DNA from 3 places in the Microbacterium sp. 1262 genome. Region 1 is predicted to be linked to each of the others. Evidence: predicted binding sites of a transcription regulator. Region 1 holds the regulator's gene; each other region holds the start of a gene.
What was found. The regulator LexA, encoded in region 1, represses DNA repair genes until DNA is damaged. The targets are predictions, from matches to a motif close to TCGAACANNTGTTCGA.
Positions count from the first base shown of each region.

Region 2: ABIC53_RS13250 (HNH endonuclease signature motif containing protein) is a predicted target of LexA. The motif match lies at 2,009-2,024, and genes of this name have one in related genera.
Region 3: ABIC53_RS14850 (HNH endonuclease signature motif containing protein) is a predicted target of LexA. The motif match lies at 3,772-3,787, and genes of this name have one in related genera.

Region 1 is NZ_JBEPKU010000001.1:1,633,620-1,640,677, forward strand. It holds gene infC (translation initiation factor IF-3) at 1-328, opposite strand, end outside; gene ABIC53_RS07825 (DUF1844 domain-containing protein) at 556-960, shown strand; gene ABIC53_RS07830 (SseB family protein) at 1,003-1,785, opposite strand; gene priA (bifunctional 1-(5-phosphoribosyl)-5-((5-phosphoribosylamino)methylideneamino)imidazole-4-carboxamide isomerase/phosphoribosylanthranilate isomerase PriA) at 1,769-2,515, opposite strand; gene hisH (imidazole glycerol phosphate synthase subunit HisH) at 2,574-3,236, opposite strand; gene hisB (imidazoleglycerol-phosphate dehydratase HisB) at 3,233-3,838, opposite strand; gene ABIC53_RS07850 (histidinol-phosphate transaminase) at 3,835-4,920, opposite strand; gene ABIC53_RS07855 (LysM peptidoglycan-binding domain-containing protein) at 4,992-5,351, opposite strand; gene lexA (transcriptional repressor LexA) at 5,608-6,273, shown strand; gene ABIC53_RS07865 (prolyl oligopeptidase family serine peptidase) at 6,375-7,058, shown strand, end outside.
Region 2 is NZ_JBEPKU010000001.1:2,786,423-2,793,480, forward strand. It holds gene ABIC53_RS13245 (intradiol ring-cleavage dioxygenase) at 1-475, opposite strand, end outside; gene ABIC53_RS13250 (HNH endonuclease signature motif containing protein) at 583-1,974, opposite strand; gene ABIC53_RS13255 (DUF3140 domain-containing protein) at 2,172-2,501, shown strand; gene ABIC53_RS13260 (alpha/beta fold hydrolase) at 2,546-3,352, shown strand; gene ABIC53_RS13265 (GIY-YIG nuclease family protein) at 3,372-3,764, opposite strand; gene ABIC53_RS13270 (NADP-dependent oxidoreductase) at 3,860-4,783, opposite strand; gene ABIC53_RS13275 (acyl-CoA synthetase) at 4,903-5,553, shown strand; gene ABIC53_RS13280 (amino acid transporter) at 5,550-5,879, shown strand; gene purB (adenylosuccinate lyase) at 5,961-7,058, opposite strand, start outside.
Region 3 is NZ_JBEPKU010000001.1:3,088,766-3,095,823, forward strand. It holds gene ABIC53_RS14830 (protein adenylyltransferase SelO) at 1-35, shown strand, start outside; gene ABIC53_RS14835 (excalibur calcium-binding domain-containing protein) at 165-755, shown strand; gene ABIC53_RS14840 (aldo/keto reductase) at 767-1,702, opposite strand; gene ABIC53_RS14845 (SRPBCC family protein) at 1,762-2,250, shown strand; gene ABIC53_RS14850 (HNH endonuclease signature motif containing protein) at 2,295-3,737, opposite strand; gene ABIC53_RS14855 (hypothetical protein) at 3,934-5,331, opposite strand; gene ABIC53_RS14860 (hypothetical protein) at 5,493-6,332, shown strand; gene ABIC53_RS14865 (hypothetical protein) at 6,365-6,496, opposite strand; gene ABIC53_RS14870 (hypothetical protein) at 6,701-6,883, shown strand.

The DNA of each region.
Region 1 (7,058 bases):
TGTAGTCGTGCGCCTCGATCTTCAGGCGGAAACGGACCTCCTTGAGGACCGTGTTGGCCTGATTGCGGCGCGTTTCCTTGGCCTTCTGAGCCGCTTCGTACTTGAACTTGCCGTAGTCCATGATCTTGACCACGGGCGGCTTCGAGTTCGGGGCGACCTCGACGAGGTCGAGTTCGGCCTCCTGCGCCAGACGCAGGGCGACCTCGATACGGACGACGCCGACCTGCTCTCCAGCGGGGCCGACGAGGCGAACCTCGGGGACGCGGATGCGGTCGTTGGTGCGGGGATCGCTGATGTGCGGAACTCCTGTTCGTGCGGTGGTGGCCACCGGGACGCGAGGACGCGACCCGGGCGGAAGAGCATCGCATCCACCCCGCACGACGCGCGTGCGTCGGCATTCGTGTTCCGCACCCTGGCTACCCCGGCCGCGGTGAGACGGACGGAGCGGAGTGCATGACCCGGTAGCCTGGAACGGCAAGCGCGGGTGGGATGTGATCCTCTTTCGATCCGGAGTAGAACACTCCGGTGCCCGCACAGTCTAGCAGAGAGCGACACGTGGACACGAACCCCGCCGACAACAGCACTTTCACCGACGACGAGGCTCGTCGCCAGCGGTGGGAGGAGCAGGAGCGCGCGGCCTCGGCCGCGACCCGCGACATCGCCGACGTGCCGGCGGTCGAGGTCATCACCACCGCCGCCGTGCACCTCATGAGCGCCGCCGCCGTCAAGGTCGGGCTCGCCGACGACCCGGCCACCCAGCTCGACCTCGACGAGGCCCGCAAGCTCATCAACGCCCTCGCCGGGCTCATCACCGCCGGCGCTCCCGAGATCAGCGACATGCACGCGCGATCGCTGCGCGACGGCCTGCGCTCGCTGCAGCTCGCCTTCCGCGAGGCGTCGACGATCCCCGACCCGATCGGCAAGGGCCCCGGCGAGAAGTTCACCGGTCCCGTCAACTGACGAGCTCCCGGGCTCGAGCAGGGCTCGGGCCCGGGACCTCCGTCAGGAAGCGCGCACCAGCTTGACCGTCAGCGAGTCGACGAGCACCGCGATGCGGTCGTCGGCGGCCCACCGCGACGCCAGCCGCGACAGCACCGCGTCGAGCTCGGCGGCATCCAGCCCATCGATGAGATGAAGCCGGACGATCAGCTCGGGGCCGCGCATCCGGGCGTCGGGATCACCCGCCGCGACCGACAGGTCGAGCACCGCGAGCTCTCCCCCGATGCTGGCCTGGAGAGCGGTGAAGACCTCGGGCGAGGTGGGCGCCGGTTCCCAGGGCAGTCCCTGTCCGATCGCCCAGACGGCGGGGCGTCGCAGCACGAACTCGGTCTCGGAGCCCGGGTCGATCACGATCAGGTCGGTGTCATCGGACGCCGCCGCCATCGCCGTGCGCACCCCGTCGGCCGGAACCGGACGCGCGACGGCATCCCACCGCGCGAGTGCGGCCACCGACGTGAAGACCGGCAGAACGCGCCGACCGTCAGGAGCCGCGACCGTGACGATCGACAGCTCCTGGGTCTTGTCGACACGCAGCCCCGTCGGCCCGACCCCTTCGTCGCCCTTCTCGGGCACGAGCGGGATCAGCAGCCGCGCCGCGCGATACGCCTCGACGACCGCGACGGCGTCACCGGTCCCCGCGCGGAAGGCTTCGAGCGCCGCGAGCAGCGCGGGATCGGCCGAGCCGTCGTCACCGGCGTGAGGGTTCGACTCGAAGCTGCGCCCCTCCCAGGGAACGCCCGCCGAGTCGGCGGCGTGGCCGCAGCCGTCGTCAGTCTCCGGCGACATCCAGCGCCTCAGCCAGCGTGAACGCGCCGGCGTAGAGAGCCTTGCCGACGATCGCACCCTCGACGCCCAGCGGCACGAGCTCGCGCAGCGCGGCGATGTCGTCGAGGCTCGAGATACCGCCCGATGCGACCACGGGCTTGGGTGTGCGCGAGGTGATCTCGCGCAGCAGCTCGAGGTTCGGGCCCTGGAGCGTGCCGTCCTTCGTCACGTCGGTGACGACGTATCGGCTGCAGCCGGCGTCTTCGAGACGCTCGAGGACGTCCCACAGGTCGCCGCCGTCGCGGGTCCAGCCCCGGGCGGCGAGCGTCGTGCCGCGGACATCGAGTCCGACCGCGATCGCGTCGCCGTAGCGGCCGATGACATCGGCGGCCCACTCGGGGTTCTCGAGCGCGGCAGTGCCCAGGTTGATGCGCGTCGCACCGCTCTCGAGCGCGGCCTCGAGCGTCGCATCGTCGCGGATGCCGCCCGACAGCTCGATCTGCACACCCTTGACCTGCTTGATGACCTTGCGGAGCACGGCGGTGTTGTTGCCCCGGCCGAAGGCCGCGTCGAGGTCGACGAGATGGATCCACTGCGCACCCTGCTTGGCCCAGGCGAGCGCCGCGTCGACGGGGTCGCCGTAGGTCGTCTCGCTGCCGGCCTCGCCCTGGGTCAGGCGCACGGCCTTCCCGTCGGCGACGTCGACGGCGGGCAGGAGGATCAGTTCGGGGGTGGACGCGAAGTCGTTCATCACATTCCAGGGGTGGGTCGGGATGCACGCTCGTCCACGCGAGCGCACCAGAGGGAGACTAGTGGCGCGGCAGGGCGCCGATCCAATTGGCGAGGAGACGGATGCCGGCGGCCCCCGACTTCTCAGGGTGGAACTGCGTCGCCGAGAGCGGCCCGTTCTCGACGGCCGCGAGGAAGGGCGCGCCGTAGTCGCACCAGGTCAGCACGGGCTCGGCGAAGGGCTTCATGACCTCGAGGCTCCAGTCCTGGGCACCGTACGAGTGCACGAAGTAGAAGCGCTCGTCCTCCAGACCGTCGAACAGCGTCGACCCTGCGCCCGCGCGCACGGTGTTCCACCCCATGTGGGGCAGCACCGGGGCCTGCAGCTCGGTGACGGTGCCCGGCCACTGCCCGAGGCCCTCGGTGTCATCGCCGCGCTCGACGCCGTTGCCGAACATGATCTGCATGCCGACGCAGATGCCCAGCACCGGGCGCCCCCCGGCCAGGCGCCGCTCGATGATCTCGTCGCCGCGGCTCTCGCGCAGGGCGGCCATGACCGCACTGAACGCACCGACGCCGGGAACCAGAAGACCGTCCGCATCGCGGATGAGACCACGATCGGACGTCAGTCGGGCGTCCGCACCCGCGGCGGAGAGGGCCTTGACGGCCGAGTGGATGTTGCCCGAGCCATAATCGAGGACGGCGACGAGCGGCGCGCGTCCGGTCGTGTCACCCTCGGTCATAGGGCGCCCTTCGTGCTGGGGATGCCGTGCACGAGCGGATCGAGCGCCTTGGCCTGCCGGAAGGCACGGGCGAAGGCCTTGTACTCCGCCTCGGCGATGTGGTGCGGGTCGCGTCCGCCGAGCACGCGGACGTGCATCGTCAGGCCCGCGTTGAACGCGATCGCCTCGAACGTGTGCCGCACGAGCGACCCCGTGAAGTGCCCGCCGATGAGGTGGTACTCGTATCCCTCGGGCTCTCCCGTGTGCACGAGGTAGGGACGCCCGGAGATGTCGACGACAGCCTGCGCGAGCGCCTCGTCGAGGGGCACGAGCGCATCGCCGTAGCGGGATATGCCCGACTTGTCGCCCAGCGCAGAGCGCAGCGCCTGCCCGAGCACGATCGCCACATCCTCGACCGTGTGGTGCGCGTCGATGTGCGTGTCGCCCGTCGCGCGTACAGTCAGGTCGGTGAGCGAGTGCTTCGCGAACGCCGTCAGCAGATGATCGAAGAACGGCACGGTCGTCTCGATCGTGCTGATCCCGGTCCCGTCGAGGTCGAGCTCGAGTTCGACACTCGACTCGCTCGTGGCACGACGGATGCTGGCCGTTCGGGGGCTGGTCATGCCTCCGAGTCTATCGACGCCAGTGCTTCGAGGAACGCGGTCGTCTCGTCTTCCGTACCGGCACTGACGCGCAGGCTGTGCGGGATGCCGACGTCGCGGACGAGGATGCCGCGATCGTAGAGCGCCTGCCAGGTGGCGCGCGGGTCGTCGACCCCGTCGAACAGGACGAAGTTCGTCCAGCTCTCGTAGGCGTGGTACCCGAGGGCATCGAGCGTCGCCGACATCCGATCGCGCTGCGCGACGATCTCGTCCACCATCCGGAGCATCGTCGACGAGTGCGACAGCGCGGCTGTCGCGGCCGCCTGCGTGAGGGCGCTGAGGTGGTACGGCAGGCGGACGAGACGCAGAGCGTCGATGAGGGTCGCGTCGGCGGCGAGATAGCCGACGCGCGCACCGGCGAAGGCGAACGCCTTGCTCATCGTGCGCGAGACGACCAGGCGCTCCCGCTCGCCGAGCAGCGTCAGCGCGGAGGGGCTCTCGCGCGGCGCGAACTCCTGATAGGCCTCGTCGACGATCACGATTCCGTCGGTGGCGTCGTACACCGCCTCGATGACGTCGAGACCGAGCGGCGTGCCGGTCGGGTTGTTGGGCGCGCAGAGGAAGACGACGTCGGGGCGCAGTTCGGAGACTTGTGCCGCGGCGGAGGCCGGGTCGAGCGTGAAGTCGGGGCCGCGCGTGCCCGCGACGTACTGCGCGCCGGTGGCTCGCGTCAGCAGCGGGTACATCGAGTACGTGGGGCCGAAGCCCATGGCGGTACGCCCCGGGCCGCCGAAGGCCTGGAGCAGGTGCTGCAGCACCTCGTTCGATCCGTTCGCGGCCCAGATGCGATCGGGGGTGAGGCCGTGACCGAGGTACTCGGCGAAGGACTCGCGGAGGTGCGTGAACTCGCGGTCGGGATAGCGGTTGACGTCGCGCAGGGCACGGGCGACGGCATCCAGGATGTCGTCTGCGACCTCTTCGGGAACGGGATGCGTGTTCTCGTTGACGTTCAGCGCGACCGGAAGCGGCGCCTGCGGGGCGCCGTACGGGGTGAGGCCTCGCAGATCGTCTCTGAGGGGCAGATCATCCAGACTCGGGCTCATCCCACCCATGCTAGGCCGCGTCCGAGTCCGGCGTGGCCGCACCCCAGCTTCTGCGCCGAAGACGGCGGGCTTCAGCTCGCGGCGTCGTACTCGGCGGGGATGGCGAGTGTCTGGCCTGCCTCGAGCTGACCAGAGCCGAGGGCGTTCAGCCGGATGATGGCGTCGACAACGTCACGGGGGTCGGCGGCCGGCGCCACCTCTTCAGCGATCGACCAGAGCGATTCGCCCGACATGACGGTCACCGTCGTGAACGACCCCTCGGGCGCGCCCGCCTCGTTGGACGCGAGTGCTCCCCCGCCGGAGAGCACGGCAGCGGTGACGGCGACGACGGCGGGAAGCGCGGCGATCGCTGCGATGACGCGGCGTCCACGGCGCGTCAGGCGCAGACGGGTGCGGGGGGCCGGTGCGAAGCGGGCATCGATCGTGGTCATGACATCTCCTCGGGAGCGGTAGGAAGATTCGCTCCCGCCTCTCGGCCGGGAGAGACGGGTGCGAACTTCGGTTCCGAACGTATCTTCGATATTGTGTGGTGTCAACCACCCACCGAAATCGGAGACCGATCGAAGAGACACGCGGAGCGTTCCGTGATGTCGCTGTCGGATCGGGCTACCTTTTCGACAGCGAGAGCCCACCACGAACCTCCGACATCGGGTCGGGGACGGGGCGCGACGACAGGAGACCGGCGGTATGAGCGAGAAGCCGCAGACGCGACGACGCAAGAATCTGAGCGATAAGCAGCTCGCGATCCTCGAGGTGATCCAGCACGCGATCGCCCGCAACGGCTACCCGCCGAGCATGCGCGAGATCGGCGACGCCGTCGGCCTCAAGTCGCTGTCGAGCGTCACCCACCAGCTGAACCAGCTCGAGCTGAGCGGATACCTCCGCCGCGACCCCGGCAAGACCCGCGCGATGGAGGTCCTCATCGACCTCCCCGGCACGGCCGGCGAGAACCCCGCCGACGCCGCGCCCGCCCTCGGCGACGCCGCCCTCGTGCCGCTCGTGGGCCGCATCGCGGCGGGCGTCCCGATCACCGCCGACCAGCAGGTCGAGGAGATCTTCCCCCTGCCGCGTCAGCTCGTCGGCAAGGGCGAGCTGTTCATGCTCAAGGTCGTCGGCGACTCCATGATCGACGCCGCCATCTGCGACGGCGACTGGGTCGTCGTGCGGGCACAGGCGACCGCCGACAACGGCGAGATCGTCGCGGCCATGCTCGACGGCGAGGCCACCGTCAAGACGCTCCGTCAGCGCGACGGCCACACCTGGCTCCTCCCCCGCAACTCGGCGTTCGAGCCGATCCTCGGCGATGACGCCACCATCCTCGGCAAGGTCGTCGCCGTCCTCCGCACGGTCTGACCTCGCCGCACCGACGGAACTGCGGGAGGGGATGCCGCGACTCGGCGGCATCCCCTCCCGTCGTCCGGCACGACCCGGATCCGCTCGCGTAGCGTGGCGGTATGTCGCAGCAGCAACTCCCGTACGGTTCTTGGCCCTCCCCCCTGACCGCCTCGTGGGCCAGCGCGTCCTCGTTGCGCCTCGACGGCGCGCGCTTCGTCGGGGATGAGATCTGGTGGGGCGAATCCCTTCCCGATGAGGCCGGTCGCGTCGCCGTCATGCGCCGCCGCCGCGACGATTCTGTGGAGGTCGTCCTCCCCGCGCCCGGGAACGCGCGATCGCGTGTGCACGAGTATGGCGGCGGCGCCTGGACGGCGTCCGACGACGGCGAGCTGTTCTTCGTCGACAAGTCGGACCAGCGCATTCGACGCCTCCGCCCGGGCGGCGAGCCCGAGGCGCTCACCCCAGAGGAGAGCGGCACCCACTACGGCGGTCTCCGCTGGCAGCACGGCGCGCTTCTCGCGGTGCGCGAGCGCGAGCACCCGGGGCGCACTCCCGAACGACACATCGTGCGGATCGACGGCGCGAGCAGCGATGAGAACGCCGCGAGCGGCGACGAAGCGGGAGTGACGGAGCTCGCCGGGGGCAGCGACTTCGTGGCTCAGCCGGCACTGTCACCCGACGGATCACAGCTCGCGTGGGTGGCGTGGGATCACCCGGACATGCCCTGGGACCGCACCCGCATCCGTGTCATCGAGCTCGACGCCCCGGATCGTGTCCGCGAGGTGGCCGGCGGCAGCACGGCC
Region 2 (7,058 bases), 1.2 Mb from region 1:
CGTCACCTCGAGCGGTGTCGAGGATCGTGAGCCGGAGGGTCATCGGCACGCCGTCCGCGGTCGCGCCGCCCTCCAGGGACGATCGGATGTCGCTGCGGACGATGCCGGAGCGCTCGAGGATGTCGGGCCCGTTCGAGCCGTCGCCGGGGTAGGGGCCGGCGGTCTCGTCAGGGATCTCGCCGGCGGGCAGGCCCGAGTTCGCGACGGCTGTCGCGGACGGTGTTGCGGTGGGTGTCGCGGTCGGTGTCGCCGTGGGTGATGCGGCGGGCGAGGCCGTCGCCGTGGGAGTGCAGGCCGCGAGAGCCGCGGCGCCCAAGCCGAGGCCGGCGAGGCTCAGCATGGAACGCCGGGTCATCAGCGTGCGGATGTCGAACGGGGCGCCCTGATCGACGACCTCGTCGTCGGCGCGGTCGAGCAGGCGGCCCTCGTAGGCCGGTCCCGCGGGCGTGTGATCGGGTTCGGGGATGCGGCTCACGTCTGACTCCTCGGTCGGTTGTGCACCGAGCATCGCCCACCAGCCCATCCGTATCGTTGGATAGACCTATGCGCCGGATATGAGACCCACGCGAGACCGCCGCGCTGTCAGAAGGGTGGTCTCTCGGGAGGTCCGCCCGTGTCGATGGTGAAGCAGACGGCGGGTATGGAGACGTCTTCGCGATACACCCGGCCGAGGGGCGAGGTCCATTCGAGAACCCCGCCGCCGACCTGTCGGACTTCCCATTTCGTGAATTGCTTCATGGAGTGGTGTCGCTGGCACAGGTGGGCGAGATTGAAGATGTGGGTATGCCCACCCAGGGCGTAATCGATCGTGTGGTCGAGTTCGCAGCGGATCGCGGCCCGGCGGCATCCCGGGAACCGGCAGTGCTGATCCCGCGCCATCAGGAGCTTCTTCATCGAAGCCGCGGGCCGGTAGGTGTCGATCTCGACCGGGGTGCGGGTGACCGGGTCGATGAACAACCGGTCCCACTCGCTGACCTGCCCGGCGAGCTCGCGCGCCGTATCGGCATCGATCAGCGCACCCCCGACGGCTTCGGCGGGGTTCTCGTCCTTGCCTATCAACGTCTCCGCGGTGACGGCGACCTGAACGCGGGCGCGGATCGCGCCGAGCCCACCAGCTCGGTCCGTTCCGTAGGTCGGGTCGACCACGGGCGCCCCGCCGAGGACGAGGTCACCGAGGATGTCGGCCCGCAGCTGATCCATGGTCCGCGTATCGGCGGGCTCGCCGGCCCCCGCGGCATCCGCCGCCGAGCTCTCCGCGGCATACGCCCCGCCCGCCCCGGCGCCCTCCGCCCCGGCGCCCTCAACCCGCGCGTCCTTCACCGACTGTCCCATCTGCGTGAGCCGGTCGAGCATCCCCGCGGCGATGACGGTCGGAAGGTTGGCGACGAGGTTCGACATCCCGTCTGTTCCGTGGAACACCCGCACGCACCGTTCCGCGACCGCGGTCTTGTGTCGCTCGGTGAAGTTCTGCGGGTGCAGCCGGGCCGCCAAAGCCTCCAACGCACCCCGTACCCGCGACGGCACATCCCGCTCACAAACCGCGATCGCCGCTTCCGCGAACGAATCCCGCACCTCATCCGGAAGCCTCGCGCCGACGCGCACGACGACATCGACGTGTCCGCGTTCGATCCGCCGCTGGGCCCACGCCTCGAACACGGCCGGGTAGTCGTCGATGACCGTCATCGCGTGGTCGATCTCACCCTGCAACCTGCGGTCGGTGAGTCGCGCCATCCCGGCGGCCTCGGCCTCGGCCGCGACCGACCGCAGCTCCATGTCCGACGCCATCCCACGAACTCCGTCACGGTGCGCCTCACGCAACGCCGACCGGCCCAGCTCCGCCAACGCACGAACCCGCGAAACACCAGCCGCATGGAACTGGTCGAGCGCTTCCGCGAACACGGAGAACGCCTCGGCGTGCGGCGACGCAACTGCGGCGCCATCACGCGCGAGCCCCCGACCGCCGTTCGATGTCATGTTCCCATGATGTCAGCATCCTCCGACATCCGCATCGGATATTTGTTCCACGGTGGATAAGTCGCTGAGCAAGCGAATTGTGCAGGAAACGCCCAACCTGCCGACGACAAAAACCACGAAAAGGCGGCATAAACGCGCTGACCCATCGTGCTGTCAAGAGGATGCGGCCGGGCAGACGCCGCGGGCACCATCGCACCATGAGCGAAGACGACCAGACGCGGCACGACTTCCGCGACGCCGTGAACATGAGCCCCGCCGAGCTCGAGAAATGGCTCGACACCGACGAGTCGAAGGAGGTCGGTCAGAAGGACGGCGGCGGTGAATCGACGGGCCACCAGTCGGGCCGGCGCATCGTCGACCTCCTGCGCACCAAAAAGGACGACCTCACCGAATCGGACCTGAAGCACATGCGCAAAGTCGTCGGCTACGTCAACCGACACCTCGCACAGCGCCCCTCGGGCGACACCACCGAGACCGCCTGGCGCTACTCGCTCATGAACTGGGGCCACGACCCCGCGAAGAAGTGACCGCCTCCGCCGAGCAGGCCTCCGCCGAGCAGGAGAATGGAACCGTGAGCATCCCCGCGTCCTCCGGTCTGACCGAGCTGCCCGACCCGCGATTCGTCCTCGTGGGCGAGGACGGCCACCGCATCGCCACCTACTCGTGGGGAGAGGACGACCTGCCGACGGTGGTCGTCGTGCACGGCTTCGCGTCGAACACGAAGGACAACTGGGTCTCGACCGGTTGGGTGCGCGACCTGCAGCGCGCCGGCTTCCGCGTCCTCGGCCTCGATCAGCGAGGACACGGTGCGAGCGACAAGCCGCATCGTGCCGCCGACTACGACCTGCACCAGCTCGCCTCCGACGTCGAAGCGGTGCTCGACACGTACCTCGTAGACACGGCGATGTACGTCGGATACTCCCTGGGAGCGCGCGTGGGCTGGGAGGTGCTGCAGGACTTCTCCGCGCGCATCACCCGCGGCGTGCTGGGCGGCGTGCCCGACGGCATCCCGCTCGCCCGCCTCGACATCGATCAGGTGCGCGCGCTCGTCGAGAACGGTACCGAGGTGACCGATCCGGTCACGCAGAACTACGTGCGGCTCACCGAGCGCGTTCCCGGTAACGACCTGCGCGCGCTGCTCGCGATCGCCGGCGGGATGCGCGCCTCGGGCACGGTGGACCCCGACCCCGCCAACGCGCCGGAGCAGCCCGTGCTGTTCGCCACAGGTTCTCGTGACGCGATCATCGAGGGATCGAAGGCCCTCGCCGCCGCCACCCCGCAGGGACGCTTCGTCGAGATCCCCGATCGGCATCACTTCAATGCGCCCGGCTCGCGGGTGTTCCGTCAGACCGCGATCGAGTTCCTCACCGGAGGATGACGCGGCGGCGGACGTCGCCTCACGACGACGCCCGTCGGTAGGCGTCGCCGAGCCAGCGGTCGTAGGCCAGCCACGGCTCGGATGCCGCTGCCCGCAGCGTCTCGATGTGCGCGGTCAACGGACCGGTGAGCGTGAACCACTCGCCGCCCTCTCGCAGTGCCGCGAACTCGCGGTGTCGCTGCTGTTCGAGGGGCCGACCGCCGCGCTCGAATGCGAGGAGCTCGTCATGTCGGATGGCGGCGAGCCGCTGCCGTGGCCGCTCGCTCGTACCGATCTTCACGCGGGCGCCGAATCGCAGGTAGTAGACGACGGCCACGACCGGGCGGGGCAGGTCGGCATCGAAAGCGTCGCCGAGTCGCCACCCGCAGCGCCCGCAGATCCAGTGGTCCGTCGCGGTGCTGATCTCGCCCACGCGCCCGCCGCAGACGCGGCACGGAAACGGCATCTCGGATATCGAGGAGGCGGGCACGACTCCAGGATCGCGCCCGCCTCCGACATCCACGCCCGTCAGACCGTGACGACGATCTTGCCGCGGGTGTGCCCCTCTTCCAGACGCGCGTACGCCGCCGCGGCGTCGTCGAGCGGGAAGGTCTCGGCGACCTCGACCCGCAGCGAGCCGTCGGCCGCAAGACGCGCGAGCTCGGCGAGCTGGGAGGCATCCGGGCGCACCCAGATGTAGTTGCCGCCGAACTCGGATGCCGCGCGCGGGTCGGCGATCGAGGTGACGACGCCGCCCTCGCGCAGCAGGTCGTTCGTGGAGTCGAGCGAGCTTCCGCCGGCGAAATCGAGCACGACGTCGACGCCCTCGGGAGCGATCTCGCGCACCCGAACGGCGAGGCCGTCGCCGTAGACCACGGGCTCGGCGCCGAGCTCGCGGAGGTAGTCGTGGTTGCGCTCCGACGCGGTGCCGATCACGCGCGCGCCGCGCAGGCGCGCGAGCTGCACGCCGAACGAGCCCACGCCGCCGGCCGCGCCGTGGATGAGCACGGTCGACCCCTCGCCGACGGCCGACCGCTCGATCGCCTGCAGCGCGGTCAGGCCGGTGAGGGGGATCGCGGCGGCCGCGGTGAACTCGAGACCCTCCGGCTTGCGCGTGGCGGTGCGCACGGGAACAGCCATGTATTCGGCGACCGATCCGCCGCTCACGACATCGGCGCGCGCGTAGGCCAGCACCGGGTCGCCGACCTGGAACTCGGGAGTGTCCAGTCCCACCTTCTCCACGACGCCCGCGACATCCCAGCCCGGCACCGCCGGCAGCTGAACGTCGAGCAGGCCCTGGAGGTATCCCTCGCGCACCTTGTAGTCGACGGGGTTCAGGCCCGCGGCCACCACGCGCACCACGAGGGTGTCGGGTCCGATGTGGGGCATCTCCCGCTCGGTGATCTCGAAGCGGTCGTTGCCGCCGAACTCGTTGTACGTCAGTGCCTTCATGCGCAGGACAAACGCCGGGGCGGCCGGCAGGATTCCCGACGGGATGCCGCTGACGGGCGCTCTCTCGGGGCGGACGCGTAGAATCGGGGGCATCCCGTTCTGAAACGCGAGAGTCCGCCGTGTCTGCAGCATCCGCCGCCCGCACCTTCGAGGTGCGGCATGTCCAGCTCGCGCGCGCCCTTTTCGCGGCCGTCGCCGCCGTCATGATCACGTTCTCGCCCGATCACTCCGCCGCCGTGGGCATGTCGGTGTTCGGCGGGTTCGCCACCGCGACGGCGATCGTCTTCTTCGTCGGAGCGTGGCTGACGCGCCACGCGGGCCGCCGTGCGCTGCCGATCGCCCTCGGGGCGGTCACCCTCGTCGCCGCGATCCTCGCCGGCATCCCGCCGTTGCGGACGACGACCGGCTTCTTCGTCATCGTCATCTCGTGGGCCGCGATCACGGGGGCCATAGAGCTGATCGGCGGCATCCGCGGTCGCCGCTCCGGAGCTCCGGCCGCGCGCGACGAGGTGTTCATCGGTGCGATCACCCTCCTGCTGGTGGTCGGCCTGCTGCTGGTCAACCCGGCCTACCGCCTCGATTACGTCATCGAGGAGGCCGGCGCCTTCACGCTCACCGGCATCACCATCGGCGTCGGGCTGTTCGGCGGCTACGCCGCGATCGTGGCGGTCTTCCTCGGAATCGCCGGCTTCTCGCCGCGGCGCGAGGAGCTCGCGCCCGCGGCATCCGTCCCGTCATCCCCCTCGTCCGATCCGGAGGTCGCATCGTGAGCGGCGAACACCCCACCCGCCGCGAGATCATGCGTCCGGTCCAGCTGCTGGGCCTCGCGTTCGTCGCGGCGATCTTCTCGGGTGTCATCACCCTCGTGTCGATGGGCGCGTTCCAGGCGCTCCCGCGCGAGTCCGTCGAGCGTGCCGTGGTCGTCGCCCTGATCGTGGCGGGGATCGCCTTCATCGCGACGCTCGTGATCATCGCGCTGCTGATGCTCGCCGTCGATCCTGCTCAGGTGAGCAAGCGCGTCGACCGCCCCGTGCTGTACCCCGACGAGTCGGAGACCCCCGACGACTCGGCGTCCGGCTCGTCGCCCCGGCGCTGATTCAGCCGCCGAGCGCGTACCGTTCACACGAAAACGCACCGCCCCCCCGAGCGTTCTCGGCGGGGCGGCGCGTTTTCGGCGTCAACCGAGGCGTGAGACCAGGTCGTCGGCGAGGCCGGCGTAGCCGGCGGGGGTCAGGGCGAGCAGGCGCTCCTTGGCGGCATCGCCGATGTCGAGGCCGCGCACGAACTCGGCGAGCTCCGGTCCGCCGACGCGGCGACCGCGGGTCAGGTCCTTGAGGAGCGCGTACGGGTCGGTGATCCGCGAGCGACCGGCGGCGATCTCGGCGCGGACGACGGTCTGGATCGCCTCGGCCAGCACCTCCCAGTTGGCGTCGAGATCGGCCAGCAGCACGTCGCGCGACAGCGAGATCTCGGTGAGCCCGCGCTGCAGGTTGTCGAGGGCGAGCAGCGAGTGGCCGAAGGCGACGCCGATGTTGCGCTGCGTCGTCGAGTCGGTCAGGTCGCGCTGCATCCGGCTCGTGACGAGCGTCTGCGCGAGCGTCGAGAACAGACCGCCGGAGATCTCGAGGTTCGCCTCGGCGTTCTCGAACCGGATGGGGTTGATCTTGTGCGGCATCGTCGACGACCCGGTCGCGCCGGCGACGGGGATCTGCGCGAAGAAGCCGAGCGAGATGTAGGTCCAGACGTCCGTGGCGAGGTTGTGCAGGATGCCGCCGGCGTGCCGCACCCGGTCGTAGAGCTCGACCTGCCAGTCGTGCGACTCGATCTGGGTGGTCAGGACGTTGAAGTCGATGCCCAGTCCCTCGATGAACGAGCGCGAGAGCTCGGGCCAGTCGACGTCGGGCTCGGCCGCGAGGTGCGCGGACCAGGTGCCGGTCGCGCCCGAGAACTTCGCGAGGTACTCGCCGCCCTCGATCTGCTTCGCGACGCGGGCGAGGCGCCACGCGAACACGGCGATCTCCTTGCCCATCGTCGAGGGGGTGGCGGGCTGGCCGTGCGTACGCGAGAGCATCGGGGCGTCGCGGTGCTCGCGGGCGAGGTCGCCCAGTGCGTCGATGACGGCATGCAGCTTCGGCAGCCAGACGTTCTCGACGGCGCGCTTGACGGTGAGGGCGTAGGAGGCCGAGTTGATGTCCTCGCTCGTGCACGCGAAGTGCGTCAGCTCGGCGATCGCGTCGAGGCCGAGGGTCGACAGCCGGTCGCGGACGAGGTACTC
Region 3 (7,058 bases), 1.5 Mb from region 1:
TCGCGGCCGGCTACCAGACGTTCTGCGGCACCTGACCGGATCGGAACGCGCGCGGGCGGTCCGTATTGCGACGCTCGTACCGCGCGTGCGTGGCGCGGCGATGCGCGTCCCGCGATGATGACGGTGGGGCCGCGCGGGGGCGCGGCGATGGGGGAGAAGAGAACATGGCCGGATCGAGCCTGCGCGCCGATGGCAAGCCGTCGTTCCTGGCGCGTCCGATGTCGCGCAAGGCGGCGCTGATCACGTCCGGGTCGGCGCTCGTGGCCGGGTTGCTGCTCGGCGGTGGCGCCGGAGGCGCGGGTGCGCAGTCCGAGGTGACGTCGCTGAAGGACCAGGTGGCCTCGCTCGAGACGGATGTCGCCGACGCCGAGACGGTGGCTGTCGAGAATGACACGGCGCTGACCGACGCCCGAGCGGATCTGGACGAGGCGCTCGATGACCTCGCAACGGCGACTGCGGCGCTCGAGACCGCCACCGCTCAGGTGACCGAGATGCAGACCGCGGCGACGGCGTCGCAGACCGAGCTCGATGCTCGCGCGGCCCGGATCTCGGACCTCGAGGGCCAGCTGTCCGCCCGGACGGTGCAAGCCCCCGCTGCTCAGGCACCGGCTGCGCAGGCACCCGCGGCACCGGCATCCACGTACTACGACAACTGTACGGCGGCCCGGAACGCCGGCGCCGCCCCCGTCCGGACGGGGGATCCCGGTTACGGGCGTCACCTCGACCGGGACGGCGACGGCATCGGCTGCGAGTAGGTCTCCCGGGCTCAGGGCACCTTGTGCCCGGCGGCCTGGATCAGCCCGTACCACTCGCCTCGCGTCAGGGGGATGTCGCTGCCTTCGGCTGCATCCGCGACGCGCTGGGGGTTCGTGGTGCCGAGCACGACCTGCATCGCGGCGGGGTGGCGGGTGATCCACGCCGTCGCGATGGCGGTGGGGGTGACGCCGTACTTCGCGGCCAGCTCATCGAGCTTGGCGTTGAGCTCGGGGTACTCCTCGGCACCGAAGATGACGCCGTCGAAGAAGCCCTTCTGGAACGGCGACCAGGCCTGGAGCGTGATGCCGTTGATGCGCGAGTAGTCGACGAGTCCGCCGCCGTCACGGGTGATCGAGTCGTCTTCGCCGGCCATGTTCGACGCGAGCCCCTGGGCGATGATCGTCGAGTGCGTGATCGACAGCTGCACCTGGTTGGCCACGAGCGGCTGGGTCACCGCCGTCTTCAGCAGGTCGATCTGGCGGGGCGTGTGGTTCGAGACGCCGAAGGCGCGGACCTTGCCCGAGGATTCGAGGTGGTCGAACGCGCGGGCGACCTCGTCGGGCTCGACGAGAGCATCGGGACGGTGGAGCAGCAGCACGTCGATGCGGTCGGTGCCGAGCGCTTCGAGCGACTCCTCGGCGGAGGCCACGATGTGCTCGTACGAGTGGTCGAAGTGCCAGTCGTCGGCGACGATGCCGGTCTTGGTCTGCAGCGTGATCTCGTCGCGCTCGGATGCCGTGAGCTTGAGCGCTTCGGTGAAGCGTCGCTCGCACGCGTGGCGCGACGAGCCATAGAGGTCGGCGTGGTCGAAGAAGTCGACGCCGACCTCGCGGCAGCGGTCGTAGAGGGCGCGGATGTCGCCGTCGGAGAGCTCCTCGATCCGCATCATGCCCGCGACGACGTTGGGGACCTGGATGTTGCTCTGACCGAGGGGGACGCTGCGCATGATTCTTAGTATGCGCCGCGGGAGCAGGACGCGCGGCGGGGGCATGCCACGATGGGCGGATGCCGGTCGTCGAGTCGCGTTGCGTCGTTCCCGTGCCCGTCGAGGTCGCGTTCGCGGTGTCGCAGACGCAGGGCGAGGTGCGGAAGCGGTGGGATCCCTTCATCCGGCGACAGCACCTGATCAGCGCGGATCGGCCCGCGAAGGGCGTCCGCACGTACACGGTGCAGCGATTCGGGCTGGCGATGGAGAGCGAGTACGTCTCGTACAACCCGCCGTCGAACGTCGGGATGAAGATGACGAAAGGCTCGTGGTTCTTCGCTCGGATGGGCGGCGGATGGCGGTTCAGTCCGGTCGAGGGTGACCCCTCGCGCTCGCTCGCGGTGTGGCGCTACAACTTCGCCTGCCGTCCGGCGTGGCTCGCGCCGCTGGCGGAGCGCATCGGCGCGATCATCCTGCAGCGCGACATCGACCGGCGGATCGCGGGGTTCGCACGTGGATGCGAGGATCCGGTCGTGCTCGCCGAAGCGGAGCGCATCCGGGGCGTGTGACTGCGCCGGACGGCGCCGGGCGGCGCCGGCCAGCGCCGGCCAGCTCAGAAGGGCGGTGGCTCGTCCCTGCCCGCCCCGGGTGGTGGCGCCCCGCCGGTGTCGGGAACGAAACACACTGACGGTATCGGTGCGTCTTCGCGGTACACCCGACCCAGGGGTGAGGTCCATTCCAGGGCTCCGCCGCCAATCTGCCTGACCTCCCATTTCGTGAATTGCTTCATCGAATGGTGTCGTTGGCACAGGTGGGCGAGGTTGAAGATGTGGGTGTGCCCGCCGAGGGCGTAATCGATGGTGTGGTCGAGTTCGCATCGGATCGCGGCTCTGCGGCATCCGGGGAATCGGCAGTGCTGATCGCGCGCTTTGAGTAGGCGGCTCATCGCCGAGGTGGGCCGGTAGGTGTCGACTTCGACCGGGGTGCGGGTGACCGGGTCGATGAAGAGTCGGTTCCAGATTTTGGCGCGGCCGGCGAGCTTGCGGGCGGTGTCGGCGTCGATGAGCGCGGCGCCCACGAGCTCGGCGGGGGCGTCGTCGACGCCGGTCACCGTCTCGGATGTCAGCGTCACCTGGACCTGCGCCCGGATCGCACCCAGCGGCCCGGCGGCGTCGCTGCCGTTCGTCGGGTCGACGACCGGGGCGCCCCCGAGCAGCAGGTCGCCGAGGATGTCGGCGCGCAGCTGATCCATCGTGCGGACATCGGGCGCGCCACCATCGGCCGGCGCCGCAGCATCCGCCGCCGCAGAACCCTCACCCGCCGCGGAGCCCTCACCCGCGGCAGCATCCCCAGCCGGACCATCCGCAGGCGCCTCCCCGGCGGCGGCACGAGCGTCTTTGACGGACTGCGCCATGACGGTGAGGCGGTCGTGGATGCCCGCGGCGATGACCGTCGGCAGGGTGGCGCCGAGCTCGGACATGCCGTCGGTGCCGTGGGTGACCCAAACTCCTCGCTTTGCCGCGGCGGTGCGGTGTCGCTCGGCGAAGGACTCCGACCCCATCCGGGCGGCGAGGTTGCGGAGCGGCTCTCGCACGCGCGAGGCGATGTCGCGCTCGCAGATCAGGATCGCCTGCCGCGCGTAGTCGTCGCGGATGTCGTCGGCGAGGCCGCATCCCATGCGGACGACGACGTCGACGTGGTCGCGCGTGATGCGCTGCTGCTCCCATGCCTCGAACACAGCGGGGTAGTCGTCGACGATGGTCAGCGCGTGGTCGATCTCGCTCTGAGCGCGGCGGTCGTGCGACCGTCGCACCCCGGCGATCTCGGCGGCGATCGAGCGCATCTCCATGTCTGATCCCATGCCGCGCGGCCGCTCGCCGGAGCGCGCCGCGACGCTCAGAGCGCTGCGCCCCGCCTCAGCGAGCGCACGGGTCATGGCGATGTTCGCCGCGTGGAGCAGATCGTCTGCGTGAGAGACCCGGTCGACGATGCCCGCGTACGGCGAGCTCGACGAGCCGGAATCCGGTTCGTGCGCGCTTTCGCCGTTCGTTGTCATGTTCCCATTATTGCCAGGGGGTCGGACATTCGTCTCGAATATCCGTACATCTGTGGAGAACAATTTTGCGGCTCGGTTGGGGAGGAATGGGCGGCCCCGGCGGAGCCCGTTTCTCTACAGCGAGCTCCTGGATTTGTCGTTTCTCCATGACGAATCGAGGGATAAACCGGCAGACGGGCCGGTTGGCAGTGCCGACTCACGTGGTAGTTGCGGTGGAAATCGCGAGTGCCACGGCGGGGACGATCAGCACGAGGCTTGCAACGGTCCACGAGATCACCTCCGCGGCTCGCGCCCACCCTTCGCCGCGCTCTTCCGGCGGTGAGACCGTGGCGATCTGTTCGCGCGCTGCGGCGGCGAGTATCAGCCCGAGGGGGAACACGACGCTGACGAACGGACTGATGACAGCGAGCCGGTTCAACGGCAGCGTCGCAGGGCGCCTGCTCTCGTCCCGCAGGACACCGTCGTGGAGCCTGTTCGCCTTGCTTTCTGCGAGCTTGATTGCAATCGCTCGGAGAAGCCGGCTCTCGGCGGGACCATCGTCGGAGCGCGGCCGCCGTCGCCGGCCGGTGAGATAGAACGCCATGCCGGCGTTGCTGCAGGTGACGACGGCGAATCGAAGAAGAGCGTCGGCCGCAGCGCGGACCGGGTTCGTCCCGTCGGCCGATTCGATACTCGCGATGACGATCGTCCCCGAGACGCCGACCACGGCGAGGATGAACGGCAAGAACGCGGGTGTGAGCGGTGACCACCGGCGGCGAGCGGCCGCCACGAATGTGTCGTACACGGCAGCCGTGACGAAGACGGCGAAAGCCGCCAACGCGGCGGCGCGCGCCACGACCACGTCAATGTCGGCAGGTGTGACCGCGTTGAGCACGAGGAGCTGAGCAATCACAAGACCGACGATGCGCGCAATGTCGCCGATCACCCCACGCACGGATGACGGCCCCGCGCGGAGCTTGAGCGCGGAAAGGGCTGCGCGCTGTTCTTCCGCGGCAATCTTCCGGCGCGTGCGACGCACAGCTGGGTCGGTCGGTGGGAGGGGGACTGCCGCAGCGGCGTCTGCCGCGAATAGCGCTAGGAGGATTCCAATAGCTATCGGGCCGAAGCCGCGCACCAGGTCGATGCCGGTCGGCGCGGATTCGATCATGTAGGGGATGGCGATGTAGATGCCCAAGCCGAGCGAGGTGGGCACGAGCAGCGCGGCGATCAGTGTGAGTAGTTGCTGCCGTCCTGCCGATGCTGTGGGCTGTTGAAGCGCCCCGGGGTCTCGTACGGCGAGTTGCAGAGTGGTGACGAACAGGCCGACGACACCGAACGCGGCGAGTGCGTCGCCGCCGTCGAACCGTGGCAGGACGAGCCGCGGCGCGTCTGGGTTGAGCTGGGTGAGGGCGAAGAGTGAGACGAGCGCGAGGACGGCGACTCCGCGACCCAGCGTTGCGCCCAGAGTCCGTGCGTACTGCGAGAAGTCCTCGTCATGGGCTCGCAGCAAGTCGGCGAGATCGTCCGCGACCGATTCCTCTTCGGCAACCGGATCGGTGTCGGCGGGTGCGCTCAGCGAGGCATCCCGACGCGGCCGTCGGCTACGCAAGAGCATTGTCGCGAGGACTCTCATAAGGCGATTCTGCCGGTGGGCGCCTCGCCGCCGTGACGGCGCCGGGCATGTGACTTTGCCCGTCAGGTTGCGCCGATGTCACTCGCGTGGACGCGCGAAAGGCACGCAGGTGACCGTGATCGCTAGAGTGGCGCCGCGGAGACATGCGGTCGCTTCGGCAGACGCGGCAGCGGCCGCTCGAGCCGGGCGGTGACCGATTGGACGTGATGCGACGGAGTGCGGCGCGAAGGCCGCGCCGCCTGTTCGTCGCGACCGTCGGGTGCGTCGCCCTCGTGCTCGCGGTGAGTGCATGTTCGCAGGGACGCGTCGACCCGCAGGAGTACGACCCGTACACGGTGGCGCAGCGTGCGGATGCCGCGGCGGCGGCCGAAGCAGCGCTTTCGCGCGCGGCGGGCGGGGTCGTGCTGACCACGGAGACCACGGATGTCTGCTCGCCGGGGCAGAGGAACTGGTGGGTCCAGGATCTCAGCGCGTGGACCTGCTCGCGTTCCTCTCGATGGCTCGTTGCGGCTGCGAGCGGCGACCCGGGGGAGGTGATCGCCGGATACCGGGCTCATCTGACCGACGCCGGATGCACGGTCGACGAATCGTCATACGGGATGGTGGAACGCTACTGGGCTGACTGGGGAGTCGCGGGGATGGATGAGAACGGTGACCCCTACACCGTCGACGACCTTCCCTCGGCGTCTGCGATGTGCGACAACCAGTCGGTGGGCATCGCTTTTCGGACGCCCGCTGCGGTGCGGGCCCCTGCCCCCGCGCTGTCATCCTCACTCGTGGTCGAATACGACGCGTTCGAGCTCGACGCGGTGACCGGCGCCGGAATACCTTTCGTGGTCGTGCTCCGCACAAGCCGGGGCTACCACTCCGTCGACTGGACGGGCGAGATCAGCGGGAAGGAAGGGGATGACGCGGAGTCGGACTTCCCGCCCGGCTGGTGCGCCTGTTACAGCGGAAGCGACTGCGACTGCCCAGGCGGATAGGGGCGTCACGGGTGACGGCCAAGCGCGGTCGGTCAGCGCTTACGGCGGCTGCGTTTGCGGCCGTACGCGGCCGCCGTCGCGATCGCGGCGACGGCGAGCAACGCGGTGATGAAGAAGACGGTGGTGTCGACGGTGGCTCCCCACGGTCGTCGGGTCCGTGCCACGCTACGCGGACGACGGATGCCGCGGCCGGCCCGGTGGCGTCGAAGCTCAGTGCGAGCGCAACGAGGCCGGTAGTGGATACGGGTGGTGCCCCTGGGTTTGCTCAGGATCACTGCGCACACGGCTCGAGAGGCGTATCGTCGCGTCTCGTCGGGAGGTGGGTGCCGACGCGCGTTGATCAGGGGTGGTCAACGGACGGGGAGAAGATGCGCAAATACCGGGTGACTCACATCTACGACGCAGCCGACGGCTGGCGCCAGGTGCGGCCCTTCGTGCTGACCGCAGAGATCCGCGACGAGCTCGTGCGAGGTGGATGCAGCATGGTGCGAGTCCGGTCAGGGCTCGCGCATCGCAAGCTCTCACTGATCCGCGTGCGCGACCTGCGGTGAGGTGGGCGCGCCGAGATCGGTGCAGGCTAGGGTCTGGTCCCGTGAGCGAGACCGGGGAGACGGGGCGTGAGAGCGCAGAGCGACGCCTTGCCGTCATCTACGGCGAGCTGAGCACACTCGCGTAACCCGGCCTGAGCGTGGAGCGATGCGCCCCTCGCCCGCCGCGAGGAGCTGG